Regions from separate parts of the Bacterioplanoides pacificum genome, predicted to be linked through region 2. Evidence: predicted binding sites of a transcription regulator. Region 2 holds the regulator's gene; each other region holds the start of a gene.
The links. Region 2 encodes sigma-54, which starts transcription at its own class of promoters, with help from an activator protein. Its sites were predicted from a motif close to TGGCACNNNNNTTGCTNT; they were not measured.
Positions count from the first base shown of each region.

Region 1: atzF (allophanate hydrolase) is a predicted target of sigma-54. The motif match lies at 1,529-1,546, and genes of this name have one in related genera.
Region 3: fliE (flagellar hook-basal body complex protein FliE) is a predicted target of sigma-54. The motif match lies at 1,454-1,471, and genes of this name have one in related genera.

Region 1 is NZ_JBHRYB010000025.1:66,654-69,790, forward strand. Features, by position in the region: gene atzF (allophanate hydrolase) at 1-1,466, opposite strand, end outside; gene ppx (exopolyphosphatase) at 1,820-3,137, opposite strand, start outside.
Region 2 is NZ_JBHRYB010000016.1:64,172-67,308, reverse strand. Features, by position in the region: gene lptB (LPS export ABC transporter ATP-binding protein) at 1-217, shown strand, start outside; gene ACFOMG_RS16230 (RNA polymerase factor sigma-54) at 362-1,951, shown strand; gene hpf (ribosome hibernation-promoting factor, HPF/YfiA family) at 1,997-2,299, shown strand; gene ptsN (PTS IIA-like nitrogen regulatory protein PtsN) at 2,323-2,775, shown strand; gene rapZ (RNase adapter RapZ) at 2,858-3,137, shown strand, end outside.
Region 3 is NZ_JBHRYB010000015.1:83,603-86,739, forward strand. Features, by position in the region: gene ACFOMG_RS15290 (sensor histidine kinase) at 1-52, shown strand, start outside; gene ACFOMG_RS15295 (sigma-54-dependent transcriptional regulator) at 70-1,425, shown strand; gene fliE (flagellar hook-basal body complex protein FliE) at 1,562-1,945, shown strand; gene fliF (flagellar basal-body MS-ring/collar protein FliF) at 1,960-3,137, shown strand, end outside.

The sequences.
Region 1 (3,137 bases), on a different contig from region 2:
GGCATACCCGTCAAATGAGCCCCCACGACTGCAACCACTACGCTGTCTTGCTGTTGCTGGCCATTGACCAAAGGTGCCAGTGGTAATTGCAGCTGTGCCTGCCAGTGCGCGGCAAACTGGCTGAGTGCCAGTTCATGCCAGGCCGGAGCGATGACGGTAATTCCAAACGGCAACTCATCCATGCGCCGTTGCGCAGGTAACGCGATGGCGGATAAATTCGCCAGGTTAACAAAATTGGTATACCGCCCCAGCTGACTGTTTACTTCAACCGGAGCATCTTCAACCTGTTTCAGAGTCGGAAACAATGGAGTGGTTGGTACAAATAAGGCATCGACCTGGCTGAACTGCTGCTCAATTTTTCGTACCAGTTGCTGACGTTGATATTCGGCTTTAAAAGCATCCACGGCACTGCCATCACAGCCCGCCGTTATGATCTTTTTCACCGTATCGTTAATGCCCGGTAAGCTTTGTAATAAAAACTCACCTACCGCCGCATACCGTTCCGCTACCCAGGGGCCCTGATACAATAATTCCGCCAGCTGGAAAAACGGCGTAAAGTCGATTTCGGTTAAACGGTAACCGGCGGCGCGTGCCTGAGCGCAGGCTTTGTTATAGGCCAGTTGTTGTTGCTCATCACCAAACCACTCACTGGTTGCCGGAATACCTAACGTACGGATCGGGTTCTCGGCCACTGGCGGGCGAACACGACTGTATTCATCCTGTTCGTCATACACGGCCAGCAGCTGATAGATGTAACCGGCATCGGCATTATTCAGCGCAAACACGGATACACAATCAAGACTGCGGCATGCCGGTATCACACCACGGCAGCTGATTGCGCCCGGCGTCGCTTTTAAACCAACAATATGATTAAAGCCGGCAGGTACCCGCCCGGAGCCTGCGGTATCTGTACCTAAGGCAAACGCAACCTGACCACTGGCCAGCGCCACAGCAGAACCTGAGCTTGAGCCACCACTGATGTAGTCAGCATTAAACGGGTTTTTAACCGCACCATAAGGTGAACGGGTGCCGACCAGTCCGGTAGCAAACTGATCGAGATTGGTTTTACCGATAATAATGGCCCCGGCACGGCGTAATAAACTAACGGCAAAAGCATCCTGTTGTGGCGCAAATGAATATTCCGGGCAGGCAGCGGTGGTATTAAAGCCCATTACATTAATATTATCTTTTATTGCACAAGGAACACCGTATAACGGTAACGCTGACAGATCTCCCTGGTTTTGCTGTAATCGCTGCTGCAATTCATCCAGCTGTTGTTGCAGATTTGTTGCATCGGCCAGGCTGATCCAGCTGCTGCCGTATCGAATATTGCCATCCACCTGCTCGCTGTTTATTAACTGGTTTAGCAACCCGGTTAATAAATTCTGCGGGTTTCCCCCCTGGCGATAGGCATTCAGCCAGTCCTGTACCGACCAGCCCTGGGTGTTTAAAAGTTCCGTTGTCATTATTAGCTGCTCTTGTCACGTCCGCCGCTGCGGATCTGAATTCATACTTGTATACAAGTGACAAAGCGATGACCGTGCCAACCCGGAAAAATAATTATCCGGCCAGTCAGATTATTTAATTAAAGCCCGCCAGAATGGGCTTTCGGGAAATATTTTTTACAGAAAAGGGAGACATATTCACACCGGACAATAAAAAATGAGTGCACCGCAATAAAGCCCGGTGAAAAAAAAGTGAATTAAGACAGTGCGTGGCACACAACAATCAGGCACACAACAATCAGGCACACAACAATCCGGCATAAAAAAGCTGCGATAAATACGCAGCTTTATTATGAATCCACGATCGGCCCGCTTCAGCAGATATGCAGTTGCCAGCCGGCAGCCGCCAGATAATCCGCCTCCGAACGTAAGTCCCGCGCCGTCAGTGGATGTTGCTCCAGCCAGCCGGCGGGCAACGTCAATTGCAATTGTTGCTCCCTGACCCGCAATGCCGGCAGCGGCACATGATGCGCGCCACGGCTGTGATTCAGTAACACGGCCAGGCGTAATAATACTGCCAAACGCAACGCCGTTGGCCGACGACTGGCCGACACCGCCTCAAACACTTCGCTGGAAAACTTCCGCCGGTGACAACGCACCAGAGCACCAAGCGCAGCCTGGCCCTGACGGGTAAAGCCCAGCAGGTCGGAGTTCTGTAATAAATACGCTCCGTGTTTATGAAAGCCGGAATGAGCAATACTTAAACCAATTTCGTGCAGGGTTGCGGCCCAGCGCAACCAGTGTTTCCAGCTGGGGCCCATCTGCCAGTCAGCGGCGACCTGATCAAACAGTGCTTCCGCCATCTGCGCTACCCGCTCAGCCTGATCGGTATCGACATAAAAGCGTTGCGCCAGCGACTGCACCACCCGTTCACGCACATTTTCGTGGGTCGAGCGCCCAACCAGGTCCCACAACGCACCCTCACGCAAGGCACCATCGGAATACACCATCTGTTGCAGGCCAAAGGTTTCAAACACCGCCGTCAGAATCGCCAGACCACCAATAAACACCTGAGCACGCTCGGGTTTTACCCCGTCTAACTCAACGTCATCAATATGATTAAACTGCAGCATGCGATGCTGCAGGTGCTGCAAGCCCTCACGGCTGAGGCCATCCTGACTCCAGCCATTTTCCTGCACCGCCTGCTCCGCCGCGCGAATGGTACCGGAAGAGCCCACCGCACCGGTCCAGCCCAACTGCTTATAAGCCGCTTCGATATTCAGCAGCTCCTGACGCGCCGCAGCTACCGCTTCCTGAAAATGGGCTTCATTAATCACCCCGCCAGGAAAATAACGCTGGGTAAAAGACACACACCCCATGTGCAGGCTTTCCAGTGCTTTTGGCTCAAACCGTTCGCCGATAATAAACTCGGTGGAGCCACCACCAATGTCGACAACCAGGCGCTTGCCCTGATCATCGGCCAGTGCATGAGACACCCCCAGATAAATCAGCCGCGCTTCTTCACGCCCGGCAATCACTTCGATCGGATAGCCCAGAATGGCCTCCGCCCGCTCAATAAACTGCTGCCGATTACGCGCCGCCCGTAACGCATTGGTAGCCAGCACGCTGACACGGTCGGGGTTCATACCCTGAATACGCTGGGCAAACTCACGCAGACATTCCAGACCACGC
Region 2 (3,137 bases):
GATTTCTGTGTCTGACATCATGGACATCATTCGCCAGCTGCGGGATCGCGGTATTGGTGTATTAATTACCGACCACAACGTGCGGGAAACCCTGGCGATCTGCGAAAAAGCCTATATCGTCGGCGGTGGTCATATTATTGCTGAAGGCAACGCCGAAGAAGTCCTGGCCAACGAACAGGTGCGCAAAGTGTACCTGGGTGATGATTTCCGGTTGTGAGTAACAGCCCGGTTTGTTGCTCACAAGCAATATTTATGACATCTCGGTTAAAACAGGGATTCCAAGTGCACGGGCTTTGCCTATAATGCAAAGTATTGGTTGGCCACATACGAGGCCTGACATTCGCGTGACTATCGACACTTTATGAAAGCATCACTCCAGTTAAAGATGGGTCAGCAGCTGACCATGACACCACAGCTGCAACAAGCTATTCGTTTGTTACAGCTGTCGACACTGGATCTGCAACAGGAAATTCAGGAAGCGCTCGACTCCAACCCAATGCTCGAAAATGAAGAGCACGACAGCGACGACTACAGCGACGGCAATGATCAGGGCGAAGGCAACGACTACAGCAACGACCAGGACAGTCGCGCCTCTGACAACGACAGCAACGACCAGCACAACAGCGATAGCCTGAACGACTACAGCGCCAGTGCCGATAACAGCAGCACGGCTAACGACAGCGATTACGATGTTCAGGGCAGCGACAGCCAGGAGCTGGGGGATCACTTATCCAACCAGCAACTGCCCGATGACCTGCCGGTCGACAGCAACTGGGACGACACCTATCAGCCTACCGCCGGCGTGGCATCCAGCGCTGGTCCGGCTGACGACGACTTCGATTACGATTCCCGCCATGCCACCACCGATGATCTGCAGGATCATTTATTGTGGCAACTCAACCTGACACCGATGTCGGACACCGACCGTGAAATCGCGCTGATGTTTATCGACGGCGTCGACAGCGACGGTTATCTGCACACCAGCATCGAAGACGTACTGGAAAGCATCGATCCGGAACTGGATGTCGAAGAAGACGAAGTCAAAGTCGTCTTACGACGCCTGCAACAGTTTGATCCGGCCGGAGTGTTCTGCCGCGACCTGCGAGAATGCCTGTTATTGCAACTGGCCCAGCTGCCCGCTGAAACCCCGTGGCTGACAGAAGCCCAGCTGGTGATCAGCGACTATATCGATATGCTCGGCAGCAAAGATTATCCGACCCTGATGCGCAAAACCAAGCTGAAGGAAGACAGCCTGAAGTCGGTGATGCGACTGATTAAAGAACTCAATCCGAAACCCGGTGCCGGCATCTCTCCCGACCAGGCAGAGTACGTTGTGCCGGATGTGATTGTACGCAATATCCGCGATGAATGGCGGGTCGAACTCAACCCCGACATTGCCCCCCGCTTGCGGGTAAACGAAAGTTATGCGGCACTGGTAAAACGTTCGGATAACAGCCCCGACAACACCTTTATTAAAGATCACCTGCAGGAAGCACGCTGGTTTATCAAAAGCCTGCAAAGCCGTAACGATACCCTGCTGAAAGTGGCGACCAAAATTGTCGAATACCAGATCGAGTTTTTCGAAGAAGGCGAAGAAAAAATGAAGCCGCTGGTATTGCATGACATCGCCGAGGCGGTAGGCATGCACGAGTCCACCATTTCCCGGGTGACCACACAAAAATACATGCACACTCCACGTGGCATTTTTGAGCTGAAATATTTCTTCTCCAGCCACGTCAGCACAGATACCGGTGGCGAATGTTCGTCCACCGCGATCCGTGCCATGATCAAAAAACTGATCGCCGAAGAAAACCAGCGCAAGCCGTTAAGCGACAATAAAATTGCCGCCATGCTGGGTGACAAGGGGATCAAAGTCGCACGTCGTACGGTGGCAAAATATCGTGAAGCCATGCATATTCCACCATCCAACGAACGCAAGCAGCTGATCTGATCAGCCGTTGATACACCTCAGACAAAATTAAAGAAGGAGTCTGATATGCAAATTAATGTTAGTGGCCACCACGTGGAAATCACTGAAGCAATGCAAGCCCACGTGGAAGAAAAAATGGGCAAAATCACCCGTCACTTTGATAACGTGACCACTGCTCAGGTCACTCTGACCGTGGAAAAAGACGAACGTCACCACGCCGAAGCCACCATTCATGTCAGCGGTGCCGACCTGAACGCCAGCGCTGACAGCGACGACATGTACGCGGCCATTGATGCCATGATCGACAAGCTGGACCGCCAGGTGCTGAAGCACAAAGAAAAAATGGTTGCCCGCCAACACGGCCACTGATTATTACCCAAGAAGGTTGATCCATGACCATCGCCGATATTCTGAGCGCCGAGCGCACTGAAATTGATGTACCGATTTCCAGCAAGAAAAAACTGTTGGAATATCTCGGGCAGATTATTTCAGCGCAGCTGAAAGACAGCGCCGCTGACGATATTTTTGAGCGCCTGCTGGGCCGCGAGCGGCTCGGCAGTACAGGTATCGGTGAAGGTATTGCCATTCCGCACTGCCGTCTGCCCAACTGCGAACAGGCCTTTGGCGTGTTATTACGGCTGGAACAACCGATTGATTTTGACGCCATCGACCGCCAGCCGGTCGACCTGGTGTTTGCGTTGCTGGTACCGGAAGAAGCAACGGAAGAACATCTTCAGGTATTGTCGATGCTGGCCAGAAATTTCAATGAACCCGATTTCCGCCAGGCATTACGCAACGCTCCGGACGCCAGTCAGTTATTTAAGCGGGCATTGCTGGCCAGCTGACAAAAGTCATCGGCACGCCATAAACATCTGCTATAACTGACACACTCCCTAACACACCTGACGAAAAGTTAAGGACAAGCTTATGCGCCTTGTGGTTATCAGCGGACGCTCAGGATCGGGTAAATCCAGTGCTCTGCATGTATTGGAAGACCTGGGCTTTTATTGCATCGACAATCTGCCCATCGGCCTGCTCAACGATCTGGTACGTGAAACCCATCATGAAGAGCGGTTATCGAAAGTGGCCGTCAGTATCGATGCCCGCAACCTGGTCCACACCTTTGACCAGATCGATCATATTCTGCACAGCCTGCCACACGACGAATATCAGCTCGATATTATTTATCTCGATGCCGGTGATGACG
Region 3 (3,137 bases), on a different contig from region 2:
TGGTGTATCGGCCGGGCTGACGTTGCCGATTATCCGACAACAACAGGCCTGACGGCAGAGGAGAAAAATATGCGTATTTTAGTGGTAGAAGATGATCCGCGGCTGCGTGAGGCTATTGTTGACACTCTGATGATTAAAGGTCATGAGGTATTAGAGGCACCAAACGGTATTGAGGGTATGGCTATGGTGCAGGCGCAGAGTCTCGATCTGGTGTTATCGGATATCAATATGCCGGGAATGGATGGCCTGGAGTTGCTGGATAGCGTTAAGCAGGCACATCCCTGGTTGCCCATGGTATTGATGACAGCCTACGGCGATGTGGGGCAGGCAGTGAAAGCCATGCAGCGTGGCGCGAATGATTATCTGATGAAGCCGTTTGAACTGGCCGAGCTGGATGCGTTATTAAAACCGTTTAATCACAGTGCGGACAGCGGTAATGATTCTGAACCGGTATGTGAGGCGGTGGCTTCACAGCAGTTATTTCAGCTGGCACAGCGCGTCGCTCAAACGGACTCTACGGTATTAATCAGTGGTGAAAGTGGTACCGGTAAAGAAGTACTGGCGCGTTATATTCATCAGCAATCGGAACGGAAAAACCAGCCGTTTGTAGCGATTAACTGTGCCGCCATTCCGGAGAATATGCTGGAAGCTATGTTGTTCGGTTATGAAAAAGGTGCCTTCACCGGGGCCTATAATGCGATGCCGGGAAAATTCGAGCAGGCGGATGGTGGCACCTTATTGCTGGATGAAATTACCGAAATGGACATGGGTCTGCAGGCAAAATTATTGCGCGTATTGCAGGAACGTCAGGTTGAGCGCTTGGGTGGGAAAAAGGTCATCGATCTGGATGTGCGTATTATCGCAACCACTAACCGTGAACTGGCAGACTATGTGGCGGACGGTAATTTCCGGGAAGACTTATATTACCGCCTCAGTGTGTTCCCTCTGCAATGGTTGCCTCTGCGTGAACGGCGTGACGATATTCTGCCTCTAGCAATGCGGCTGTTAGCCCATCATGCACAAAAAATGAAGCGTCCGGTACCACAACTGCTGCCCGAAGCTGAGCAGAAGTTGTTATCTCATCCGTGGCCCGGGAATGTCCGTGAACTGGACAACACGATGCAACGGGCGCTGATTATTCAGACCGGCCCGCAACTGCAGGCCAATGATTTTATTCTGACACCTGTGCCTAAAAACCGTCAGCTCGATAATGTCTCAACCACCGAAATGATGACGCTGGATGAGGGGCAGCTTGGCAGCGACCTGAAAAACCGCGAAGTTGAGTTGATTGTTCGTGCCCTGAAAGAAGAACCAAGTCGTAAAGAAGCCGCCGACCGGCTGGGGATCAGCCCACGGACACTGCGTTATAAGGTTGCGCGGCTGCGCGATGAGGGTATTGATGTTGAGACTATGGTGCTGGCCTGAAAAAGGCCGGCAATAAAAATCTGATTTTTGGCAAGCTGTTTGCAATCAACGAATAAGAGTTAAAAAAATGACGTTTATTTTATAAAGCTGCGTCATTAAATAGTTGATTTCCCATCAGGGCAGTGAGGTAAGGGTTATGGTTAATAATCGTGTTGATGTGAATGCCGTACTGATGCAGATGCGTCAGGTTAAAGACCAGATCCGCAGTAATCACGAAAATCAGGCCAGTCAGGTGGATCAGGTACGGCCACAGGCCGTTTCCGGGCTGGAAAAAACCGCCAGCACGGAAAACAGTGCACCGGATTTTCAGCAGATGTTTACCAATGCCATTAATACCGTCAACGAAAATCAGAAAACCTCCGGTGATTTGCAGCAGCGTTTTGAACAGGGGGATCCATCAGTGGATCTGCCGGAAGTTATGATTGCTATGCAAAAATCTTCAGTGTCTTTTCAGGCGATGACCCAGGTGCGTAATAAACTGGTTGAAGCTTACAAAGACGTTATGAATATGCCGGTGTAAGCAGGGGTTAAGCTATGGAAAACGTTCCGGCACAAACCCAGCCCGGCAGCGATAATCCGGCCAGTACCGATCCGGATTTACCGGCTCAGAATAGCGCTCCGGAAGACGGCGCTCATCCGGTACTGAGTGGTTTTAATAAACTGACCATCGTCCGCCAGGTCGGGGTTATCGCCGGTGTGGCACTGGTGATTGCGCTGGCGATTGCCATTATGATCTGGTCTCAGGATCCGACTTATAAACCCTTAATTACCCGTCTGCAGGACCATAACGCCCAGGATATTATTGAAGTCCTGCAGCGTGAAGGTATTCCGTTTGAAATTGATCCCGGCTCGCAGATTCTGCTGGTGCAGGCCGGTGACCTGCACGACGCGCGCATGGTGCTGGCATCAGCCAGTCTGATCGATGATAAAACCGTGGGCCTGGAAGTACTTGATCAGGACAGCAAATTAGGCACCTCGCAGTTTATTGAAAATGCCCGTTATCGGCGTGGTTTAGAAGGTGAATTATCGCGCACGATTACGTCGGTAAAAGCGGTGCGTAATGCCCGGGTACATTTAGCGCTGCCAAAACAGTCGGTGTTTGTGCGCGACCATCGCAAACCCAGAGCATCGGTCTTTGTTGAAATATACCCAGGCCGGGAACTGTCAAAAAATCAGGTTGAGGCGATTGTTAACCTGGTTGCTTCCAGTGTGGCGGAAATGGATCGGGCTGATGTATCAGTGGTTGATCAGCACGGTAATCTGTTGTCTAAAGCCGAAGAACAGAGCGAAGAAATGCTGGCCACCAGACAGCTGGAATACACCGAAAAAGTTGAGGATTCTGTGGCTCAGGCGGTGAATAATATTCTGCGTCCGGTGCTGGGTCAGGAAAACTACAAAGCCGAAGTCTCGGCCGATATTGATTTTACCGTACAGGAGCAAACCGAAGAGCTGTATAACCCGGATTTAATTGCCCTGCGCAGTGAGCAGTTAATTGATGAAGAAAACAGCGGTAAGCAGAATGGCGGTATTCCGGGAGCATTGTCGAATCAGCCGCCACAGGACGCCGCCGCTCCTGAACAGGCCACGGGTGCTGGTGGCGCTGCTGGTGCCAATGTCAACCGCCGCTCGGAAGCCACACGCAACTATGAAGTCGATCGTACGTTGAGTTTTAAACAGCATCAGGTAGGCCGCATCCGCCGTCTGACGGTTGC